3 linked regions of the Dongshaea marina genome follow. The protein of the gene in region 3 interacts with the protein of the main gene of each other region in a pairwise test. Links are inferred from orthologs where the notes say so. Each region holds a gene or a part of one and is shown on either strand. Other genes may lie near its edges.

Region 1 (10,953 bases), 320 kb from region 3 along the record:
GCAGCAGGCTCTTTTTATACTCAAGCTTGCTGAGGTTAACCCCCATTTTCGTGTTGCTGAGGTCCACCACCAGGCGATTGGGCTTGGTCAGGGTAAAATAGCTGTAATCAGGCTTATCCCTGAGATCCAGGACCACCCGAACCTTGTCCGGGGCTGACCAGACCCGAACACTATTAACCCGGTTTGCTGCAACAGATGAAAAGGCCAGCATCGCCAGCCATAGCCCTAAAAGGGGCCATCCATATTTTTTAATGCTCACTGCTTCCTACTGCCCGAACGATCGCTTTGCCGACTTCTGTATGTCCCTGAATCCTTACCACCCGCTGCTCTCCCTGGTAGGCCAGCCACAGCTCCAGATCAGGCTCGGGTAACATCCCCTTGCCCTTTTCCGGCCATTCGATAAGGCACAGGCTGTTATCCGCAAAATAGTCACGGATCCCCATATATTCCAGCTCTTCGGGATCACAAAGGCGATAAAGATCAAAATGACTGACGCTCCACTCCCCCAATTGATAGGGCTCAACCAGAGCATAGGTCGGACTCTTTACCCGTCCGGTATGGCCCATCCCCTGCACAAAACCCCGGCTCAGGGTCGTCTTACCGGCCCCCAGCTCCCCATGTAAAAAAATCACGACGGACTGCTGGCATGCCTTGGCCAGTTGACCTCCCAAACTTACGGTGGCCTGTTCATTCTCAAGTTGTAATCTAATTTCTGTCATCAACGGCTAATCTCAGGATTCATCAATGTTCTGATCCAGGGCAGGAGATCCGAGGCTAACATCCCCCGCTCCCCCCGGTGGCGGCCCGATCACCGGCTTCGCCATGAATTGCGGCTCCGAGGCGTGTCGCATGAGTGCAGCTTAGGCCCTGAGCCAATAATCCGCCAATGATACCAGATAACAGATCGCCCATCCCACCACTTGCCATCCCGGGATTTCCTTCGTGACAAAGATAGACGGATTGGCCATCGCAAATAAGGGTCCCACTGCCCTTTAGCAGTACCACTCCCCCATAGCGCTCCTGAAGTTTCTGCACCGCGGCAAAGCGGTCCGCTTCCACCTCCTCCACCGAGCAATTGAGCAGCCGGGCAGCCTCGGCCGGGTGGGGAGTCAATATATGACTCTCCCCCTCCAGGGCTGCTGGCCCCTGCCGGGCCAAAAGATTCAGTCCATCGGCATCAATAACCCGAGGCTTGTCCTGAGCAAGGGCCAGGTCGAGCATCTCCTGACTCCACCGCTGCTGCCCTAACCCGGGTCCAATCACCAGAGCGCTGGCCCAGCTCCAATAAGGCGCCGGATCATCGCAACATACCATCAGCTCTGGGTGCACCGAAGTCATGGGCAGGTAGTTTTCTGAAGCACAGCACACCCGGACCAGCCCGGCTCCGGAGCGAAGTGCCGCACCTCCGGCAAGTTGCATCGCTCCGGGCATCCCCAGGGCACTGCCTATCAGCATCAGCCGCCCAAAAGCTCCCTTGTTGGCATAGCGGGAACGAGGCTTGAGCCAGCAGGATAAGCTCTGGTAATCATCACGCATAGCGGCGGGCTGGTAGTGCGCATCAAGACCTGAGGCGATCCCAAGACCTGCAAAATAAAGTTTTCCCACATAGTCTGCACTTTGTCCGGTCAGCATTCCCCGCTTTATTCCGACAAAGGTAATGGTGGCCTGAGCTTTCACGGCGCAGCCTAGTATGCTCCCACTGTCTGAATCCAGCCCCGAGGGGATATCCAAGGAGAGCACGGGTTGCGGCGCCTGATTGATTCGTGCGATGAGATCAGAGAACTCGGGACGCACCTCACCACTGAGCCCGGTGCCGAGCAGGGCATCGATCAATAACTCCGGCGCCTGCCAGTTGACCTCAGCGGGAGTATGAATACTTCCTCCGGCCTCAAGCCAGAGATCGCGGGCCTGCGCCGCATCGCCGGTCAGCCGCTTGGAATCTTTAAGCTGAGCTAGCTCTACCTGATAGCCCGCTCTTCGAGCCAGCCGGGCCAGAACATAGCCATCCCCTCCGTTATTACCGACACCGCAGATAATTAACAGACGCCGGGCTTCCGGCCACTGGACTTTGAGGCAATCAAAAGCCGCTTCACCGGCCCGCTCCATCAGGGTATACATGGAGATCCCATGGGCTTTGGCCAGCTCAGGCTCAGCTTTGCGGATCTGCTGCGCACGCCACAGGGTCTGTGGTAGAGTGTGCGCTATTTGGGTGAGCGTCTCGGCCATGTCTAATACTCCATCTCAGTCACAACTCCATAATCTTGCCCAAGATATCAAGCAATGGGGGGCTGAGCTAGGGTTTGATAGCATCGGGATTTGTGGGGTGGATCTCAGAGCCCACGAGCCTTTGCTGCAATCCTGGCTGGATGCGGGATTTCATGGACAGATGGAGTATATGGCACGTCACGGCCTGATGCGGGCCCGCCCGGGTGAACTTCTGCCCGGAACGCTACGGGTCATCAGTGCTCGCATCAACTATATGCCCGAAGATGCCCGCTGCGCCACGACTCTGGAAGATCCAACCCTTGGCTATATCAGCCGCTATGCGCTGGGAAGAGATTATCACAAGGTTGTCCGCAAAAAGCTTAAGCTGTTGGCGGAACGCCTGCAGCAAGCTCTGCCAGAGCTAAAGCTCAACTACCGCCCCTTTGTGGACTCGGCGCCAATTTTAGAGCGACCTCTGGCCGAGCAGGCAGGGCTCGGCTGGATAGGCAAGCACACCCTGCTGCTAAATCAGCAGCAGGGGTCACTGTTTTTTATCGGCGAGCTGCTAATCGACCTTCCCCTGCCCATGGATGCGCCGGCAAACCCGGAGTGTGGTAAATGCACCGCCTGTATCAAGGCCTGCCCCACCGGAGCTATTGTCGCGCCCTACCAGCTGGATGCCAGGCGCTGCATCTCCTACCTGACCATAGAGCATGCAGGTCCAATTCCCCCGGAGCTACGCTCTGCTATCGGTAACCGGATTTACGGCTGCGACGATTGCCAGTTGATCTGTCCCTGGAATCGTTATGCACCTGTGACCCAAGAAAGCGATTTTTCGCCACGCCAGCAACTGCTCCAACCGGAACTGTTAGAGCTTTTTTCCTGGAGTGAGAGCGAGTTTCTCAAGGTGACTGAGGGCTCGCCGATTCGGCGCATCGGCTTTGAACGCTGGCAGCGAAACCTGGCAGTGGCCCTTGGCAATGCCCCCTACCAGCCGCGAATTATCGAGGCACTCGAACAACGGCAGGCGGTCTCTTCAGAGCTGGTCAAAGAGCATGTCGATTGGGCGTTAGAGCAGCAAAAACTTAAAAAAGATCAGGAGCAAGTCGAAAACCGCCAGAAGGCGCGGCTTATCCGGTGGATCAAAAAAGCGCTCCCGTTCCATGCCTGAACATTAACCGGGAGCGCCCTTCTTACATATCATCAAGACGATGAGTTGAGTGCACCAACTTGTGCAGGCGGTTTTTCTCTGAGGTGATGATGTTTTCGAGCGTTTCATGGGTACCGTCGGTCGGGGCCTCCTCAACCAACCTTTCAAGTTGATCGATCAAAGCCTGAGCAACATCCGTTGCCAGCGAAACGATTTCATCACTTCCCAGATAAGGGTGTATCTCAAGGTTTGCTAAGGGAGCCAAAGGGTCTGCATCAAAGACTGCATCCGACCAGGTATCCAGAACAGCCTTACTGGCGTCGTCCTGAAAAGCCCGAATATTGTTGCAAGCCTCATCTTCACACTGCTGCATAAATTGGAGTAACAGCTTGCTGCGCTCCTGACAGCTCTCCTCCTCCATCTTGACGTAATAATCACGGATGGTCTGGTGGACCGTCACAAGATAGTTGAGTAGATCATTGACCTGTTTGAATCGCACTGTCGTGCTCCTCCTTGAATGAGATCAGTTTCAGTATAAACCGCAACTGCACAAATAAGCAGCAAAATAGATCGGATCAGGTTCAGGATAGCTGGGTTAAATTTGCTTTAAATTGGAAAAATAGGAGAGATTGGAGCGGGAAACGAGATTCGAACTCGCGACCCCAACCTTGGCAAGGTTGTGCTCTACCAGCTGAGCTATTCCCGCATAATCTGGTCTTCGAAAACTTGGAGCGGGAAACGAGATTCGAACTCGCGACCCCAACCTTGGCAAGGTTGTGCTCTACCAGCTGAGCTATTCCCGCATATCTGGTCTTCGAAAATTTGGAGCGGGAAACGAGATTCGAACTCGCGACCCCAACCTTGGCAAGGTTGTGCTCTACCAGCTGAGCTATTCCCGCATATCTGGTCTTCGAAAATTTGGAGCGGGAAACGAGATTCGAACTCGCGACCCCAACCTTGGCAAGGTTGTGCTCTACCAGCTGAGCTATTCCCGCAATCAAATTTGTGTGAGAGAACTTGGAGCGGGAAACGAGATTCGAACTCGCGACCCCAACCTTGGCAAGGTTGTGCTCTACCAGCTGAGCTATTCCCGCAAAATGTGTCCTCACACGGGCTGCGAATTATAAGAGTATTCGCCGTTGATTCAAGTTTTTTTTGAAATTTATCCCGATTATTTCAGCTGGGTGTTTTTTTGTACCGGGGATGTTGATTTTGCCAACAAAAAACGGAGCCCATGGCTCCGCTCTCTATGAAATCATCTGATATCAGATGGTAAAAATATGCTTTCTGTAGTACTTGAGCTCTTCAATTGATTCGCGGATATCATCCAGAGCCTGGTGGGTACCTTTTTTCACCAGGCCATCGAGGACCTCGGGTTTCCAGCGGCGCACCAGCTCCTTAATACTGCTGACATCGACATTTCGGTAATGGAAAAAACGCTCCAGCTCAGGCATATGACGGTGCATGAAACGGCGATCCTGCCCTATGGTGTTACCACACATAGGAGAACTGGCTCGCTTGACCCATTTGTTCAGGAATTTCTCGGTTTCGGCTGCCGCCATCTTTTCATCAAGTTTACTTTCCCTCACCCGCTGGATAAGACCAGATGCACCATGGGTTCTGGTATTCCACTCATCCATCTCCTGAAGCACCTCCTCGGGCTGGTGTACGGCAATAACCGGTCCCTCAGCCAGAATATTGAGGTCGAGATCTGTCACTATGGTGGCAATTTCCAGAACATGGTGAATGTCAGGATCAAGCCCTGTCATCTCCATATCCAGCCAAATCAGGTTTTTCTCTTTACAAGACATGTGAATTACACCAAGCCTTTTATAGGTAATTTTAGGCATATAGTTGTATGATAAGGGCTTTATTCTGCATCAAACCATCAAATTTTTGTGGCCAAACGAAAAAAACTTAGTCAGGGTCAGCAGCGCAGGGTGCGTAGCAACCTTAAAAAACGTCTTAATTATCAAAAGGATGAGTCTAAATTTGACGATTCTCAGCTTGGCCCTGCCCAAGAGGGGCGGGTGATCAGTCGATTTGGTCAACACGCTGACATAGAGGATTCATCCGGAGATATATTCCGCTGCAATATCCGCCGCACCATCTCCAGCCTGGTCACGGGTGACCGCGTCGTATGGAGAAATGCGAAGGAAAACGACCCCTCACAGGGGATCAACGGCGTAGTTGAGGCAGTTCATCCCCGCCAATCCCTGCTGACCCGTCCCGACTACTATGACGGGATCAAACCGGTGGCGGCGAATATTGATCAAATCATTATCGTTTCGGCCGTGGTTCCTGAGTTCTCGTCCCATATTATCGATCGCTACCTGGTGGCCTCAGAAAATGTCGAGATCAAACCGATCCTGCTGCTTAATAAGATAGACCTGCTGGATGATGCCTCCCGGAAATCCCTTGACCAACAACTGCAACTCTATCAGGAGCTGGGCTACCAGACACTGTGCCTGAGCTGTGAAACCGGTGAGGGACTCGATGCCCTCCATGCCCTGCTCAAAGACAGGACCAGTATCTTTGTGGGACAGTCGGGAGTCGGTAAGTCATCTCTCATCAACGCCCTGATGCCGGAAGTTGAAGCTGTAACCAACCAAGTCTCAGAAAACTCTGGCCTTGGTCAGCACACCACAACCACGGCCCGTCTCTACCACTTCCCCAGCGGCGGTGAGCTCATCGACTCCCCGGGAGTTCGCGAGTTCTCGCTGTGGGATATTCCGGTCGAGAGGATCACCTGGTGCTTTAAAGAGCTTCGCGAGTTTATCGGTGGCTGCAAGTTTCGCGATTGCCGCCACGGCGATGATCCCGGCTGCCTGATTCGTCAGGCGGTTGAAGAGGGAACCATCAGCCAGCAGCGTTATCAAAGCTATCATAAGATACTGGATTCGATGCAGGATCAGCCGACCCGGCAGCGCCCTCAGAGCTGATTTTCGGCATCGCATCCCCAGACACACAAGAGTAAATACGAACCATGAGTATCCTAGACACCCTGAAAGTGACCGCTCAGTATTGCATGCCCAAGCACCTGATCTCCCGATTGGTCGGCCTGCTGGCTGCAGCCGAGTGCGGTAGCCTGACCCAATACCTGATTCGTACCTTCATGAAGCGTTATCAGATCAGCCTGGATGAAGCTGAGTTCGAGCAGCCGGAGCAGTACAAGAGCTTTAATCAGTTCTTTACCCGAGCCCTCAAAGAGGGAGCCCGGCCCATCTGCGAAGGTGACAATGTATTAGCCCAACCGGTTGATGGGGCTATCAGTCAGCTAGGCGCGATCAAGGAGGGGCGGATCATCCAGGCTAAGGGCCATGATTTTAGCTCCCGCACCCTGTTGGGCGGTAGTAAGGAGCTGGCTGAACGTTTCGATGCGGGTCAGTTTGCAACCATTTATCTTGCTCCAAGTGATTACCACCGCATCCACATGCCCTGTGATGGTGAGCTTGAATCGATGATCTATATCCCGGGAGAGCTGTTTTCAGTGAATCCGCTGACCGCAGAAAATGTCCCTGAGCTTTTTGCCCGCAATGAACGTGTGGTGTGTATCTTCAAAACCGAATTTGGCCCGATGGCGATGGTGCTGGTCGGCGCAACCATAGTGGCCAGCATAGAAACCGTATGGTCCGGTACGGTTACTCCACCAGCAGGAAAGAAAATCCAGCAGTGGAGCTACCCTGAGACCACGGCTCCCAAATTGAAAAAGGGTGATGAGATGGGACGCTTTAAGCTGGGAAGTACCGTGGTCTGCCTGTTCCCTAAAGATTCGATTGCGTTTGAGGCCGAACTTGCCTCTGGCTTTAAGACCCGCATGGGTGAGCCCCTGGCTCAGAAAGCCTAATTCAAGCTCACAGCAGCTCTCGGGCCCCATGGCCCTGAGAGCTCAGAGGCAACATATTTTCTCCCTCCCACTCCCCTGTGACCTGCGACAAGCTTTTCCGGAATTTAAGTGGAAACCCCAGGGTAAATCCAGCACCATAAACCTTAACCTCAGAACGTAAGCTGCCAGATATCATCCTTCTGGCCCTCGGCGGATAATGGAGCCAACGCCCTATGAGTGACAGGATCGCACTGAGTAAGTTAGTGATCACCCTCATCATTACCGGGATCATCCTGTTGATCCCAACCCATAGCTTTCCCATTGAGGGGCTAACCGTCGTTCAGCATCGAATCATCGCCATCTTCATCATGGCGGCTCTGCTCTGGGTGCTGGAGCCGGTACCGGTTTTTGCAACCTCACTGCTGATCATCACCCTGCTACTCATCAGCGTTTCCGATAAGGGGCTGCATTTTTTGATCAGCCACGGCGATGGCGTTGGCCATCCTTTGGGAGCCCTGCTTAGCTATAAGATGCTGCTGGGCTCTTTCTCCTCGCCGATCATCATCCTGTTTTTGGGTGGCTTCTCATTAGCCATCGCCGCCTCCAAATATGAGCTGGATGCCAATCTGGCGCGGGTGCTGCTTAGGCCATTTGGAAAAAAAATTCACTTCGTGATGCTGGGGCTGATGCTGATCACCGCGATGTTCTCCATGTTTATGTCCAATACCGCCACCACAGTGATGATGATGGCGATCATCGGCCCGTTAATCGCCGCTAACTCAGCTCAGGATCCCGGACTTAAGGCTTTGATCCTGGCGATCCCGATTGCGGCCAACACCGGCGGGATCGGCACCCCGATCGGCACGCCTCCCAACGCGATCGCCATGCAGTACCTGCAGAATGGAGGGATCAGCTTTGCCCAGTGGATGTCATTCGGAATTCCCTTTGTCGCTGTACAGCTGATGATCGGCTGGTTGCTGCTGAGAAAACTCTACCCGGCGCAGACGCCGGAGCTAAAAATTGACCTGGAGGGCAAATTCCAGCAGGGCGTTAAACCCTGGATCGTCTATATCACCTTTGCTGCCACCATACTGTTATGGCTGACCACCGCCTGGCACGGGATGAACACCTATGTGGTTGCCATCATCCCGCTGGCGGTCTTTTCTCTGACCGGGATCATCACTAAACAGGAGCTCAAACAGATCAACTGGGATGTGTTATGGCTGGTCGCAGGTGGTATCGCCATGGGGCTGGCGCTGGACAAGAGCGGGCTGGCGGTCAAATTGGCTCATGCCATCCGTTTTGATGAGCTCGATGGTCCGGTGATCATCATAGTGATGACCCTGGTCTGCTATCTGATGGCAAACTTCATGTCCAATACGGCAACGGCTAACCTGCTGATGCCAATTGCCGCTGCGATCGGCAGCTCAGCAGACTCACTGCTTCCCTTTGGCGGGCAAACCTCATTGCTGGTTTTCGTAGCTCTCTCAGCCTCTTTAGGGATGATTTTACCTGTGAGCACCCCGCCGAATGCCTTGGCCTACTCCAGTGGCCTCATTGAAACCCGGGATCTGATGAAGACAGGCATCATTCTCGGGGGAAGTGGGCTTTTTCTTATCTATCTGGCGATGGCGGTCAGTAAACTTATCTAATCAAGACACAGACAGAAGCTGCTATCCGTCGCTTCTGTCTGTGCCCTCTGCCTTTCCCTACTCAAAGAAAGTCCCTTCACCGCCAAACTGGTCTAGTTTGAATAGTATACCGACTCTAAAGATCCATCCTGAAGGCAATCACTGACAGGGAAGATACAGATGAACCTTTCAATAAAAAATAAATTGATCCTGGCACTGGCTATCGTCATCGCCCTGGTTTCTCTCGCCCAGACCTGGTTAACCGTCAAAGAGCTCAAGTCTGAGACAACCGCGGAGATAAGCTCATCTCTGGAAACCCTGACAACGGCCGCGGCCTCGAGCATCGATAAGTGGCTTAGTGCCCGCAAGCAGATCACAGCGGCCGCCAAAGAGGCTTTCACTAAAGATGAGCAGCCTCTGGATTTTCTCAACCAAACGATGCGCTCTGGTCACTTTGATCTGGTTTATGTGGGCACTTCAACCGGAGGGATCCTCAGCAGTAAGCCCTGGCCCTGGCCTGAAGGTTTTGATCCCCGTCAGCGCCCCTGGTATCAACAAGCTCAGTCCGCCGGTAAGTTAATCGTCACGCCTCCTTACAACGACCTCGCCACAGGAACTGTTGTACTCACCATTGCTGAGCCCTTTACCCGGGGAAATGTTACCGGAGTGATCGGGGCTGATGTTGCGATAACAGATGTCGTCAAGGATGTGCTCTCCATTAAAAAGGCCGGAACCTATGCTTTTCTGGTGAATAAAGATGGGCTCATCGTTGCCCATCCAGATAAAGCATTGAGTCTTAAAGCCAGCACCGAGATATCGCCAGAGCTAACGCCTTCACGCATCCAGCAGTTAGCAAATCAAACTCGCCCCAGTGAGATGATCCTCAATGATGAAGCTCAACTGGTAAAAATCAAAGAGGTCCCTGATTCGAATTGGTTCTTAGGTCTGGTCACAGAACAATCTGTTGCTTACTCCTCAGTCAATCAACTTATCAAAGACTCAGTCATTTTTGGAGTGATCCAATTTCTGATCGTTGTAGGTATCGCCTACCTTGTCATCAACAAGCTGTTTGCACCACTACAAAGTATGTCGCTGGCTCTGGAGGATCTATCTAAAGGAAACGGCGACTTAACACAAAGGCTAAAGATTGAGCACATGGATGAAGTTGGTACCGTGGCAAGCCACGTCAATGCCTTTGTCGAAAAGCTACATGCCATGGTGGGGGATATATCCAGCTCATCTGTCCACCTTGGGGAGCAATCACAGGCCTCAAATGAGGTGGCAGAAAAAACCAGTATGGGGCTGGCGACTCAGCAAAATGAGATATCTCAAATCGCCACTGCTGTCCATGAGATGTCAGCCACGGCAAATGAAGTTGCCAGTAATGCAGAACAAACAGCCGATGCGGCCCGCAGCTCGGCAAATAGTTGTGAACAAGGTAAGGAGGTGATAAGCAGTAACCAGCTGTCGATCACCACCCTGGCCAGCCAAGTAGAAGATACCTCCAATATCATTCTGGAACTTGAGAAAAACACCCAAGAGATTAATACCATTCTCTCGACTATCCAGGGAATAGCCGAACAAACCAACCTGCTGGCGCTCAATGCGGCGATTGAGGCCGCACGAGCCGGTGAACAGGGACGCGGGTTTGCGGTGGTTGCCGATGAAGTGCGGGTATTATCACAGCGGACCCACAGCTCGACTGAAGAGATCCGCTCCATGATCGAGACACTACAAAAGAATACTCAAAATGCGGTGCACACAATGAAAGAGGGTCAGGAGCTGGCCCAGGGAAGTGTCGAGGAAGCAAACAATGCAACCCTTGCCCTGGAGCAGATCACCGAGTCCATTAACCAGATCACCGACATGGCGACTCAGATATCCAGTGCAGCCGAGGAGCAAAGAGCAGTTACCGATGAGGTCAGCCGTAACCTGCAAGCCGTTAAAGATGTTTCCGACGAGCTGTCCGGTGAAGCTGAAAACTCCAATCAGCTCTCTCAAGAGCTAAGAAATATCGCGCAGGAGTTAAATCAACAGGTCCGTCAGTTCAAGATTTAATCCCTCAATGTATCCCCATCACCTTCAAGGCTCCACTGGAGCCTTGAAGGTTTTGAGCCAGCTCAAGTATTTTCCCTGGCTGA
Region 2 (2,711 bases), 320 kb from region 3 along the record:
GGTTATTGCGTTTACGAATAGAGCTCATGCTGGTTCCATTGCGTTTTGCCAGAACCGACAGACTATCTCCGCGCTGGACCACGTATTTTTTCACACCATAGCGCAAAGCAAACATGGAGCCCTTGGGGGCATGCTGCAGATAGTAATCTTTGATCCCGCGAAACAGGGCCTCGGCGACTCTCTGCCGGTAGCCATCGTTAAACAGCAGTTTATTGTCGTGAGGATTAGAGATAAAGCCGGTCTCCACCAATAGTGATGGGATATCCGGCGATTTCAGCACCGCAAGGCTCGCATGCTGGGGATCATCTTTGTGCATATAAGCGACCCGCTTGAGCTCCCTGACCACATCCAGACTCACCGCATAGCCGACGGCACGGGAGCGATCCATGGAAAGATCCAGGAAAGTCCGGGTCAGATAGGGGTTGGGGTCGGTCTTGGCTATCACCTTGCCGACCCCACCCAACAACTCGGACTGCTTCTCCTGATCCTCCAGCCAGCGACCCATCTCACGATTGGCCCGGCGCAGGGAGAGCACCCAGACCGAAGCCCCCCTGGGCTGAGAGCTGGCAAAGCTGTCGGCGTGAATCGAGATCAGCAGATTTGCCCCGCTCTTACGGGCGATTTCACTACGCTGAGTCAGGCCAACATAATAATCACCGGTGCGGGTTAGGATCGCCTTCATCCCATACTGCTGATTAATAAGCTTCTGCAGGCGCTTAGCGATCGCCAGAGTCACGGTTTTCTCATAGCGACCATGAGCTCCGATTGAGCCAGGATCTTCTCCTCCGTGGCCCGGATCTATGGCTATCACCAATGGAAAAGGCTTAACGGCCTTAGGTTGTGACACCTGAGGCTTGCTATGGGTCACCTTTGCCACCTGTTTTCCCTGGGGAACAGGCAGGTCGATCACCAAACGATCGCCGTAGGGTTTCACCGGCTGCAGAGGGAACAACACAGGCTTGACCGGCTGTTTAAGCTCAAAGACCAGTCGGTAGCTGCCCTTCTTAGCTGGCGTACTGCCACGGATCTTCTGCAGCAGGCTCTTTTTATACTCAAGCTTGCTGAGGTTAACCCCCATTTTCGTGTTGCTGAGGTCCACCACCAGGCGATTGGGCTTGGTCAGGGTAAAATAGCTGTAATCAGGCTTATCCCTGAGATCCAGGACCACCCGAACCTTGTCCGGGGCTGACCAGACCCGAACACTATTAACCCGGTTTGCTGCAACAGATGAAAAGGCCAGCATCGCCAGCCATAGCCCTAAAAGGGGCCATCCATATTTTTTAATGCTCACTGCTTCCTACTGCCCGAACGATCGCTTTGCCGACTTCTGTATGTCCCTGAATCCTTACCACCCGCTGCTCTCCCTGGTAGGCCAGCCACAGCTCCAGATCAGGCTCGGGTAACATCCCCTTGCCCTTTTCCGGCCATTCGATAAGGCACAGGCTGTTATCCGCAAAATAGTCACGGATCCCCATATATTCCAGCTCTTCGGGATCACAAAGGCGATAAAGATCAAAATGACTGACGCTCCACTCCCCCAATTGATAGGGCTCAACCAGAGCATAGGTCGGACTCTTTACCCGTCCGGTATGGCCCATCCCCTGCACAAAACCCCGGCTCAGGGTCGTCTTACCGGCCCCCAGCTCCCCATGTAAAAAAATCACGACGGACTGCTGGCATGCCTTGGCCAGTTGACCTCCCAAACTTACGGTGGCCTGTTCATTCTCAAGTTGTAATCTAATTTCTGTCATCAACGGCTAATCTCAGGATTCATCAATGTTCTGATCCAGGGCAGGAGATCCGAGGCTAACATCCCCCGCTCCCCCCGGTGGCGGCCCGATCACCGGCTTCGCCATGAATTGCGGCTCCGAGGCGTGTCGCATGAGTGCAGCTTAGGCCCTGAGCCAATAATCCGCCAATGATACCAGATAACAGATCGCCCATCCCACCACTTGCCATCCCGGGATTTCCTTCGTGACAAAGATAGACGGATTGGCCATCGCAAATAAGGGTCCCACTGCCCTTTAGCAGTACCACTCCCCCATAGCGCTCCTGAAGTTTCTGCACCGCGGCAAAGCGGTCCGCTTCCACCTCCTCCACCGAGCAATTGAGCAGCCGGGCAGCCTCGGCCGGGTGGGGAGTCAATATATGACTCTCCCCCTCCAGGGCTGCTGGCCCCTGCCGGGCCAAAAGATTCAGTCCATCGGCATCAATAACCCGAGGCTTGTCCTGAGCAAGGGCCAGGTCGAGCATCTCCTGACTCCACCGCTGCTGCCCTAACCCGGGTCCAATCACCAGAGCGCTGGCCCAGCTCCAATAAGGCGCCGGATCATCGCAACATACCATCAGCTCTGGGTGCACCGAAGTCATGGGCAGGTAGTTTTCTGAAGCACAGCACACCCGGACCAGCCCGGCTCCGGAGCGAAGTGCCGCACCTCCGGCAAGTTGCATCGCTCCGGGCATCCCCAGGGCACTGCCTATCAGCATCAGCCGCCCAAAAGCTCCCTTGTTGGCATAGCGGGAACGAGGCTTGAGCCAGCAGGATAAGCTCTGGTAATCATCACGCATAGCGGCGGGCTGGTAGTGCGCATCAAGACCTGAGGCGATCCCAAGACCTGCAAAATAAAGTTTTCCCACATAGTCTGCACTTTGTCCGGTCAGCATTCCCCGCTTTATTCCGACAAAGGTAATGGTGGCCTGAGCTTTCACGG
Region 3 (10,725 bases):
CCTCTACATTGTCATTAGGAAAGTTCTTGTTGGGAACCGACAGCTGTACGGGCTGAGTTTGTTGAGTTGGTTGAGCTGGCTCAGCAGCCATAGCCGAGGCGGATGCCAATGCTAACAGGGCGAGGGTCACGGGTCTGAGTTTCATTTTATTATCCTGGATTGTTTGTCTGTCGGAAATATCAACGGCAACTTTCAGTAGTAACACTGAAAGCTGCCGTCACAAACTAAAAACCAGCTAACCGATGAAAGGGAGGGTCTCAGTCGAAATTCAGCTCCATCATCTGATGGGGTAACCCGGCCTCTTCAAACTCACTGCCGTAGGCCTTAAAGCCAAGCTGCTGATAGAAGTCGATCGCATGGCACTGGGCCCCCAGATAGACCCTGGGGAGCTGCTGGAGGCGGGCCGACTCAATGAGAGTCTCGACCACCAGACGCCCTACACCGCTGCCCCTATGAGCTTTTAAGACGGCAATCCGCCCGATATGTCCATCGGACTGCATCCTGCCGGTGGCGACAGGAGTCTCCCCCTCATAGACCAGCACCTGGGTTGAAGCCGGATCCAGCCCATCGAGGTCGATGGCGGCATCAATTCCCTGCTCCAGGGTAAATACCTGCTCCCGAACATAGGCGATCGCTTCAGCATTCTGACCCGAAAAATCGACAACCCTGGCTTCGAGCTGTCCCTGGGAGCAGAGAAGCATCATCTTGTGGGGGATCCCATCCTCCAGCTCCTCTTCACCTGCAACCCTGAATTCATGCTGCAGGTAAAAGTCCTCAAGATAGCTCTGGGCATGGGCCCCGATATTAGAGCTTGGCCACAGCCGACGACACTCAGCAACCCCACGCTCCAGCAGGTGATGGGCGATCCCCTGGCCCCGCTGTGCGGGCGACACCACCACCCGACCGATCATCGCCTGGTTATACTCAGCGGACACGGGAGCCAGCAGGCGTAGGTAGCCAACCAGGGTCTCCCCCTGCCAACCACACAGATGATAAGTTCCCGAGAGGCGGTCCTGACCATCGGGATCCAGATAGGCACACTGCTGCTCGACAACAAACACCTGGCTACGAAGTGCCAATATCTGATAAAGCTCTTCTGGACTTAGCTCGCAAAAGCGCTGACAACTCCAGCGCAGCTCCTGACTGTGCATCGCTCAACTTCTCCCCGGGAAATCTGAAATTTACACTCTACGCTGACGCACCGCCTCAAACAAGCAAACCCCGGTGGCGACCGAGACATTAAGGCTGGAGACAGCGCCAGCCATAGGGATCCGAATCAACTGATCGCAGCACTCCCGGGTCAGGCGGCGCATCCCTTTCTCCTCGGCTCCCATCACCAGAGCCATGGGCCCGGTGAGCTGGGCCTGATAAAGCTCAACATCCGTCTCTCCTGCAGTGCCCACAATCCAGATCCCTCGCTCCTGGAGAGATCTGAGAGTCCGGGCCAGGTTAGTCACCTGAATGAAGGGAACAGATTCAGCCGCACCGCAGGCCACTTTGCGGGCGGTACCACTCAGACCGCCTGATTTATCCTTAGGCACCACCACAGCCGTGACACCCACCGCATCGGCGCTGCGCAGACAAGCTCCAATGTTGTGGGGATCGGTCACCCCATCAAGCACCAACAACAGCGGAGATTCACTCTTATCAAGCAGCTCCTCCAGATCCTGTTCATTGAGCCTTGGCGCCTCACGTAATCTCAACATGATCCCCTGGTGACGACCTCCTTTGGCTTTGTCATCCAGGTTCTTGCGTGACATGGTCTGAATCGAAACCCCATAGGCTTTAAGCTGCTCGAGCAGCGGCATCAGCCGCTGATCGAGGCGTCCCTGCATCACAAAAGCCTCAATGATCCGCTCCGGGCTTCTCTCTATGGCACTGCTGGCGGCATGGATGCCGAAAATTAATTCATGACTCATTTGCTACTCTTTTTTACCTGCTTGCTGCTTTTGCGCCGTGGGCGCTTGTTGCTACTCTCTGTTGATCTCTTTTTTGGCGCTTTCTTTTCGGAAGTGCTGCTACGACGTTTGGTGGAGGCTCTCGCCCCCTTCTCCTTTTCGGCACCAGATGTTTTAACAGGCTTTGCTGAGCTCTTGCCAGGCCGGGAGCGACGCTGCTTACCCTTATCTTCACCCACCAACTCAAAGTCAATCTTGCGATCCTCCGGATCGGCCCGCACCACCTTGACCCTGAGCTCATCACCGAGACGATAGACACGGCGGAAACTCTCACCGATCAGAGATTGGCGCTGCGGATCAAACTGGTAGTAATCGTTCTGCAGGCTGGAGACATGGACCAAGCCATCGATATGCAGCTCCCTGAGTCTCACAAAAAAGCCAAAGCCGGTCACCGCCGCGATTACCCCATCAAACTCAAGGCCGACATGATCCTGCATGAATTCACACTTGAGGCGATCCGAAACCTCGCGGGTCGCATCATCGGCGCGCCGCTCCGTCATTGAGCAGTGCTCCCCCAAGCCATCGGTCTCATCATGCTGGTAGTTAAAGCCACCATCCGAGGTCCACTTCTTCTTAAACAGCCCCTGCTCTTTCTTAAACAGATACTTGATGGCCCGGTGCAGAATCAGATCCGGATAGCGGCGGATCGGTGAAGTAAAATGTGCATAGGCGGTTAATGCCAACCCAAAGTGCCCCTCGTTTGAACCCTCATAGATAGCCTGCTTCATCGAACGCAGCAGCATGGTCTGAATTAGTTCGGCATCGGGGCGTCCCTCGATCTTGCGAGCCAGTTCGGCAAAATCCTTCGGCTGGGGCTGGTTGCCACCATTGAGAGATAATCCGAGCTCCCCTAAGAAGCTATGGAATGCCGTTAACTTCTCCTCACCCGGGCGGGCATGGGTACGGAACAAAGCCGCTGCCTTATGCTTATCCACGTAGCGAGCTGCCGCTATGTTTGCCAGGATCATGCACTCTTCGATGAGCTTGTGCGCATCATTACGCACCAGGGGCACGATATGATCGATTTTACGCTCGGCATTAAAGATAAAGCGCGTTTCCTGGGATTCAAACTCCATCGCACCCCGCACCTTACGGGCCGCATTCAAAGCCTGATAGAGGTTATGCAGCTCCTCGATATGTGGAACCAGGGGCGCATACTGCTCACGTAGCTCCTTATCCCCCTCCAGCATCGCCGCTACCTTGGTATAGGTCAGCCGCGCATGAGAGTTCATCACCGCAGGATAAAACTTGTACCCGGAAAGCCGACCCGCCTTAGAGACTGTCATCTCACAGACCATACACAGGCGATCAACTTTGGGGTTCAGCGAACACAGGCCATTGGAGAGCACCTCGGGTAACATGGGGACCACCTGATCAGGAAAATAGACCGAGTTACCCCGGGTATAAGCTTCCTTATCTAAAGCGGTGCCAAGCTTCACATAATGAGAGACATCGGCAATGGCAACCCACAGCCGCCAGCCACCAAGGCGCTTTCGCTCACAGAAAACAGCATCATCAAAGTCCCGGGCATCTTCGCCATCAATGGTGACCAGTGGCAGCTCTCGCAGATCCATCCGATCTTTCTTGGCCGATTCCGGTACCTCCTCCTTAAGACCTTTGACAGCCTTGGTGACCTCCTCGGGCCAGGTATGGGGAATGCCGTGAGTGCGCAGGGCCATCTCGGTTTCCATCCCCGGCGCCATCTGCTCGCCCAGCACCTCGGTGATCCGCCCGACCGCATTGCGCCGGCGCGATGGCCGGTGGATCAGCTCAACAACCACGATCTGGCTTTGACGAGCACCCCGGTTCTCTTCGGGCGGAATGATAATATCCTGACAGATCCTCTGATCATCAGGCACCACCATGCCAATCCCATCTTCAATGAAGTAGCGACCTACGATCTCATTTTCCCGGCTCTTGAGGACCCGCACCAGGCGAGCCTCCTTCTTGCCGCGGTAACTCTCACCATTGGCCTGAGCCAGGATGTAGTCACCGTGCATCAGCTGCTCCATCTCCCGTGCCGATAAAAAGAGATCGCCCTCTCCATCGTCCGGGCGGAAAAAGCCATAGCCATCCCTATGCCCCATCACATATCCCTGGAGCATATTCAGTCGTGACGGAAGCGCATAGCAGCGACTGCGGGTAAATACCAGCTGGCCATCACGCTCCATCGCTCGCAATCGATAGCGCAGGGCCTTGGTCTGCTCCTCCTCTTCGAGCTTGAGCAGTTTAACCAGCTGATCAAAGCTGGCAGGGGCTTTTCGCTCCTCAATCATTTGCAGAATAAATTCGCGACTGGGGATCGGGTTTTCGTATTTCTGAGCCTCTCGCTCAAAGTGGGGATCGGCTGGCATAAGATACTCGCTTTTGAAGGTCGGTCATTACTATAAATGTATGCCACACAGCGGATCTATGATGGCAGGCAGTAGATATTGGATTGCACCGCAACCCATTTATTTTCGTCATATAAATTTTTTCTTGGTCCTTTTCGGATTCTGTTTCGGAGCAACAAAGGCTGCTGCTGCGATACACACCAAGATCGCTATCAGCCCTATCAGCTCAAATATTTCAGTTCCCATCACATCAGAGCCTCCTGAAAGTCATCTCAAGAGTGCCTGAATTCGGGCAGGGAATCACCCGTTGATTATAAAAAACACTCGGCTTGAACCGCTTTTTACGCTTTTTATCAGGCAAGCTCAACCTTTTGTGAGATATTCGGCGATTTAGCTTACCTGAGTTAACCTCGTCCGCGAACTAAAGGGGGACGAGGCACCGGCTTCACGACTCTTTGCTCACGCTGTTGCACCGGGCTGACGCCTTGAATATCGCCACACTCAGCCTCGATACAGTGAGGTGTGACGCCGGGCTTCACAACCTGAGGTGTATGGGTTGGCTGGCCTCTTTGTGGTGCTCCACCCATTCGGCCTGGCATCGCAAATGCCGCCAGGCAGATAAACAGCCCGCCACACGCTATCAATAACTTGAGCCTGAACATAGTGCACACTCCTCGGCCATGACTAAGTTAAGCATGGTTCGCCGCTGAGGTTCTGGCGAGGTCGTCTGAGAGATTCAGGGTAAGTTTGATATAGGGATGATATGCAAAAAAGCCCCAACCTTTCGGCTGGGGCTTTCGATATGGCGGAGCGGACGGGACTCGAACCCGCGACCCCCGGCGTGACAGGCCGGTATTCTAACCAACTGAACTACCGCTCCAAAATCAAAGTCTGGCGATGACCTACTCTCACATGGGAACCCCCACACTACCATCGGCGCTACGGCGTTTCACTTCTGAGTTCGGAATGGGATCAGGTGGGGCCACCGCGCTATGGTCGCCAGACAAAAAACTTAAATCCAGAAAGTGATTAATTCGTTCTTAAGACACACAAGCGTCTCTCACTTGGGTGTTGTATGGTTAAGCCTCTCGGGTCATTAGTACAGGTTAGCTCAACGCCTCACAACGCTTACACACCCTGCCTATCAACGTCCTAGTCTCGGACGGCCCTTCAGAAGACTTATAGTCTTAGGGATGACTCATCTTGAGGCCTGCTTCCCGCTTAGATGCTTTCAGCGGTTATCAGTTCCACACGTAGCTACCGGGCAGTGCCACTGGCGTGACAACCCGAACACCAGAGGTGTGTTCACTCCGGTCCTCTCGTACTAGGAGCAACTCCTCTCAATCATCCAACGCCCACGGCAGATAGGGACCGAACTGTCTCACGACGTTCTGAACCCAGCTCGCGTACCACTTTAAATGGCGAACAGCCATACCCTTGGGACCTGCTCCAGCCCCAGGATGTGATGAGCCGACATCGAGGTGCCAAACACCGCCGTCGATATGAACTCTTGGGCGGTATCAGCCTGTTATCCCCGGAGTACCTTTTATCCGTTGAGCGATGGCCCTTCCATTCAGAACCACCGGATCACTATGACCTACTTTCGTACCTGCTCGACGTGTCTGTCTCGCAGTTAAGCGGGCTTATGCCATTGCACTAACCGTACGATGTCCGACCGTACTTAGCCCACCTTCGTGCTCCTCCGTTACTCTTTGGGAGGAGACCGCCCCAGTCAAACTACCCACCAGACACTGTCCCTAATCCAGATAATGGACCGAGGTTAGAACATCAAACATGCAAGGGTGGTATTTCAAGGATGGCTCCACGATAACTGGCGTTACCGCTTCGAAGCCTCCCACCTATCCTGCACATGCAGGCTCAATGTTCAGTGCCAAGCTGTAGTAAAGGTTCACGGGGTCTTTCCGTCTAGCCGCGGGTACACTGCATCTTCACAGCGATTTCAATTTCACTGAGTCTCGGGTGGAGACAGCGTGGCCATGGTTACACCATTCGTGCAGGTCGGAACTTACCCGACAAGGAATTTCGCTACCTTAGGACCGTTATAGTTACGGCCGCCGTTTACCGGGGCTTCGATCAACCGCTTCTCCCGAGGGATAACGACATCAATTAACCTTCCGGCACCGGGCAGGTGTCACACCGTATACGTCCTCTTTCGAGTTTGCACAGTGCTGTGTTTTTGATAAACAGTCCCAGCCACCTGGTCACTGCGACCACCGACAGCTCCATCCGCAAGGGACTTCACCATCAGCGGCGTACCTTCTCCCGAAGTTACGGTACTATTTTGCCTAGTTCCTTCACCCGAGTTCTCTCAAGCGCCTTGGTATTCTCTACCCGACCACCTGTGTCGGTTTGGGGTACGATTCTCTGTAATCTGAAGCTTAGAAGCTTTTCCCGGAAGCAGGGTATCAATGGCTTCCATCCCGTAGGATGTTCGTCTCGTGTCTCAGCCTAATGAGCGTCCGGATTTACCTAAACACTCAGCCTACGCACTTTCACCAGGACAACCAACGCCTGGCCCACCTAACCTTCTCCGTCCCTCCATCGCAATTACAGCGAGTACAGGAATATTAACCTGTTTCCCATCGACTACGCCTTTCGGCCTCGCCTTAGGGGTCGACTCACCCTGCCCCGATTAACGTTGGACAGGAACCCTTGGTCTTTCGGCGTGGAGGTTTTTCACCCCCATTATCGTTACTCATGTCAGCATTCGCACTTCTGATACCTCCAGCAGACTTCTCAATCCACCTTCACAGGCTTACAGAACGCTCCCCTACCCAGCATAACTAGTATGCTGCCGCAGCTTCGGTGTATCACTTAGCCCCGTTACATCTTCCGCGCAGGCCGACTCGACCAGTGAGCTATTACGCTTTCTTTAAATGATGGCTGCTTCTAAGCCAACATCCTGGCTGTCTGGGCCTTCCCACATCGTTTCCCACTTAGTGATAACTTTGGGACCTTAGCTGGCGGTCTGGGTTGTTTCCCTCTCCACAACGAACGTTAGCACCCGCTGTGTGTCTCCCGGATAGTACTTATTGGTATTCGGAGTTTGCATCGGGTTGGTAAGTCGGGATGACCCCTAGCCGAAACAGTGCTCTACCCCAATAGTATTCGTCCGAGGCGCTACCTAAATAGCTTTCGGGGAGAACCAGCTATCTCCCGGTTTGATTGGCCTTTCACCCCCAGCCACAGGTCATCCCCTAACTTTGCAACGTTAGTGGGTTCGGTCCTCCAGTTGATGTTACTCAACCTTCAACCTGCCCATGGCTAGATCACCGGGTTTCGGGTCTACTCCCAGCGACTATTCGCCCAGTTAAGACTCGGTTTCCCTACGGCTCCCCTATTCGGTTAACCTCGCCACTGAAAGTAACTCGCTGACCCATTATACAAAAGGTACGCAGTCACACCCCGAAGGATGCTCCCACTGCTTGTACGTACACGGTTTCAGGTTCTATTTCACTCCCCTCACAGGGGTTCTTTTCGCCTTTCCCTCACGGTACTGGTTCACTATCGGTCAATCAGGAGTATTTAGCCTTGGAGGATGGTCCCCCATGTTCAGTCAAGATACCACGTGTCCCGACCTACTCGATTTCATTCAATATTCGCTTACGTGTACGGGGCTATCACCCTCTATCGCCGGACTTTCCAGACCGTTCCACTTGCTCATATCAAACTTAAGGGCTAATCCCCGTTCGCTCGCCGCTACTTAGGGAATCTCGGTTGATTTCTTTTCCTCCGGGTACTTAGATGTTTCAGTTCCCCGGGTTCGCCTCTACATGCCTATGTATTCAGCATGAGATACTCACTAAAGTGAGTGGGTTTCCCCATTCGGACATGGTTGGCTATAACGCTTCTTACCAGCTCACCAACCCTTTTCGCAGGTTAGCACGTCCTTCATCGCCTCTGATTGCCAAGGCATCCACCGTGTACGCTTAGTCACTTAACCATACAACCCCAAATGAACTCAGGGTCATAAAGCAACTAATGTATTAGTTGTTTTCCGCCTCAAGTTTCCAAGACACTTGTTATGTCTAAAGAACTTTGAATTTAATCAGCTTTCCAGATTTTTAAAGAACAAGACTTTCTATACAAGAAAAGTCACAGAGATACATCAATGCATCTCTCTGACTTCTCGAGAATTGGTGGAGCTATGCGGGATCGAACCGCAGACCTCCTGCGTGCAAAGCAGGCGCTCTCCCAGCTGAGCTATAGCCCCAACTCTATGTCATACCAATTCCTTTCGAGACAAGGCATGAAATGAGGACGCTTAGTTCACTAAGCGACGATTTTCATAACGATGCATCGGAATGAATTGGTGGGTCTGAGTAGATTTGAACTACCGACCTCACCCTTATCAGGGGTGCGCTCTAACCAACTGAGCTACAGACCCATAGAAACTCTTATATAAATCGAACAGTACAATCTGTGTGGACACTAGCATGATAAAGCGCATAGGTAAGGAGGTGATCCAACCCCAGGTTCCCCTAGGGTTACCTTGTTACGACTTCACCCCAGTCATGAATCACAAAGTGGTAAGCGCCCTCCCGAAGGTTAAGCTACCTACTTCTTTTGCAACCCACTCCCATGGTGTGACGGGCGGTGTGTACAAGGCCCGGGAACGTATTCACCGTGACATTCTGATTCACGATTACTAGCGATTCCGACTTCATGGAGTCGAGTTGCAGACTCCAATCCGGACTACGACGGACTTTATGGGATTCGCTTACTCTCGCAAGTTCGCTGCCCTTTGTATCCGCCATTGTAGCACGTGTGTAGCCCACCCCGTAAGGGCCATGATGACTTGACGTCGTCCCCACCTTCCTCCGGTTTATCACCGGCAGTCTCCACAGAGTCCCCAACTTAATGATGGTAACTGTGAACAAGGGTTGCGCTCGTTGCGGGACTTAACCCAACATCTCACGACACGAGCTGACGACAGCCATGCAGCACCTGTATCTGAGTTCCCGAAGGCACTAATCCATCTCTGGAAAATTCTCAGTATGTCAAGGGGTGGTAAGGTTCTTCGCGTTGCATCGAATTAAACCACATGCTCCACCGCTTGTGCGGGCCCCCGTCAATTCATTTGAGTTTTAACCTTGCGGCCGTACTCCCCAGGCGGTCAACTTAACGCGTTAGCTCCGAAACCCACAACTTATAGTCACAAGCTTCAAGTTGACATCGTTTACAGCGTGGACTACCAGGGTATCTAATCCTGTTTGCTCCCCACGCTTTCGCATCTGAGTGTCAGTCTCTGACCAGGGGGCCGCCTTCGCCACTGGTATTCCTTCCGATCTCTACGCATTTCACCGCTACACCGGAAATTCTACCCCCCTCTCCAGGACTCTAGTCTGCCAGTTCCAAATGCTATTCCGGGGTTGAGCCCCGGGCTTTCACATCTGGCTTAACAAACCACCTGCATGCGCTTTACGCCCAGTAATTCCGATTAACGCTTGCACCCTCCGTATTACCGCGGCTGCTGGCACGGAGTTAGCCGGTGCTTCTTCTGCGAGTAACGTCACAGATGCGCAGTATTAATACGCACCCTTTCCTCCTCGCTGAAAGTGCTTTACAACCCGAAGGCCTTCTTCACACACGCGGCATGGCTGCATCAGGGTTTCCCCCATTGTGCAATATTCCCCACTGCTGCCTCCCGTAGGAGTCTGGGCCGTGTCTCAGTCCCAGTGTGGCTGATCATCCTCTCAAACCAGCTAGAGATCGTCGCCTTGGTGAGCCCTTACCTCACCAACTAGCTAATCTCACATAGACTCATCCAATCGCAAGAGGCCCGAAGGTCCCCCTCTTTCCCCCGAAGGGCTTATGCGGTATTAGCCACCGTTTCCAGTGGTTATCCCCCTCAACTGGGCAGATTTCTATGCATTACTCACCCGTCCGCCGCTCGACGCCGAAGTAGCAAGCTACTTCTCGTTTCCGCTCGACTTGCATGTGTTAGGCCTGCCGCCAGCGTTCAATCTGAGCCATGATCAAACTCTTCAATTTAAATCATTGCTCTCTTTAATCACTGAATTAACTTATATAGTCACTCAACAATATAAAGAGATAAAATATGTTTTATCGCTTTAACTCATTGCGAGTGCCCACACAGATTGCCTGTTCTAATTTTTAAAGAGCGTTGCTTCTTCTCGAAGCAGGACGAGCATTCTACCCGTTCCGAATTTTGAGTCAAGCCGTTTGTTTCAACTTTTTGACCTCGTCGCCAGTGCGCTTGGCACTGCCTGACAACGGAAGCGAATTATAGAGATCTCCCGCGCTCATGCAAGGCTTTTTTTAAGAAAAATGCTAAAAAGACTGAGGCTCGAGGTTAACCACACCTTAGCAAGGCATTTTGCACACTTTTATCCACAAAACCCGTCAAGCAGAACAAAGTTTAACCAAAACTTACCGAAGGCTGACACGAA

What was found.
Region 1: the proteins of rlmB (region 3) and DB847_RS19620 interact in binary tests that used the Escherichia coli proteins (3 or more experiments, as listed by UniProt). The link is inferred for Dongshaea marina from one-to-one orthologs.
Region 2: the proteins of rlmB (region 3) and tsaE interact in binary tests that used the Escherichia coli proteins (3 or more experiments, as listed by UniProt). The link is inferred for Dongshaea marina from one-to-one orthologs.

What each region holds. Positions count from the first base shown.
Region 1 is NZ_CP028897.1:4,200,310-4,211,262, forward strand. The notes cover bases 1-3,000. They hold DB847_RS19620 (NAD(P)H-hydrate dehydratase), read right to left. Parts: upstream 2,227-3,000; coding sequence 775-2,226; downstream 1-774. Other genes in these bases: DB847_RS19610 (N-acetylmuramoyl-L-alanine amidase), read right to left, coding at 1-211; tsaE (tRNA (adenosine(37)-N6)-threonylcarbamoyltransferase complex ATPase subunit type 1 TsaE), read right to left, coding at 249-722; queG (tRNA epoxyqueuosine(34) reductase QueG), read left to right, coding at 2,225-3,000. Also shown: more of queG, read left to right, coding at 3,001-3,376; DB847_RS19630 (hypothetical protein), read right to left, coding at 3,399-3,854; orn (oligoribonuclease), read right to left, coding at 4,621-5,166; small ribosomal subunit biogenesis GTPase RsgA, read left to right, coding at 5,254-6,297; asd (archaetidylserine decarboxylase), read left to right, coding at 6,342-7,202; DB847_RS19675 (SLC13 family permease), read left to right, coding at 7,415-8,833; DB847_RS19680 (methyl-accepting chemotaxis protein), read left to right, coding at 8,993-10,870. UniProt on the Escherichia coli protein: Bifunctional enzyme that catalyzes the epimerization of the S- and R-forms of NAD(P)HX and the dehydration of the S-form of NAD(P)HX at the expense of ADP, which is converted to AMP.
Region 2 is NZ_CP028897.1:4,199,278-4,201,988, forward strand. The notes cover bases 18-2,711. They hold tsaE (tRNA (adenosine(37)-N6)-threonylcarbamoyltransferase complex ATPase subunit type 1 TsaE), read right to left. Parts: upstream 1,755-2,711; coding sequence 1,281-1,754; downstream 18-1,280. Other genes in these bases: DB847_RS19610 (N-acetylmuramoyl-L-alanine amidase), read right to left, coding at 18-1,243; DB847_RS19620 (NAD(P)H-hydrate dehydratase), read right to left, coding at 1,807-2,711. Outside these bases: more of DB847_RS19610, read right to left, coding at 1-17. UniProt on the Escherichia coli protein: Required for the formation of a threonylcarbamoyl group on adenosine at position 37 (t(6)A37) in tRNAs that read codons beginning with adenine.
Region 3 is NZ_CP028897.1:4,516,862-4,527,586, forward strand. The notes cover bases 51-3,050. They hold rlmB (23S rRNA (guanosine(2251)-2'-O)-methyltransferase RlmB), read right to left. Parts: upstream 1,920-3,050; coding sequence 1,182-1,919; downstream 51-1,181. Other genes in these bases: DB847_RS25830 (GNAT family N-acetyltransferase), read right to left, coding at 258-1,151; rnr (ribonuclease R), read right to left, coding at 1,916-3,050. In the rest of the region: more of rnr, read right to left, coding at 3,051-4,312; DB847_RS21145 (hypothetical protein), read right to left, coding at 4,696-4,953. UniProt on the Escherichia coli protein: Specifically methylates the ribose of guanosine 2251 in 23S rRNA.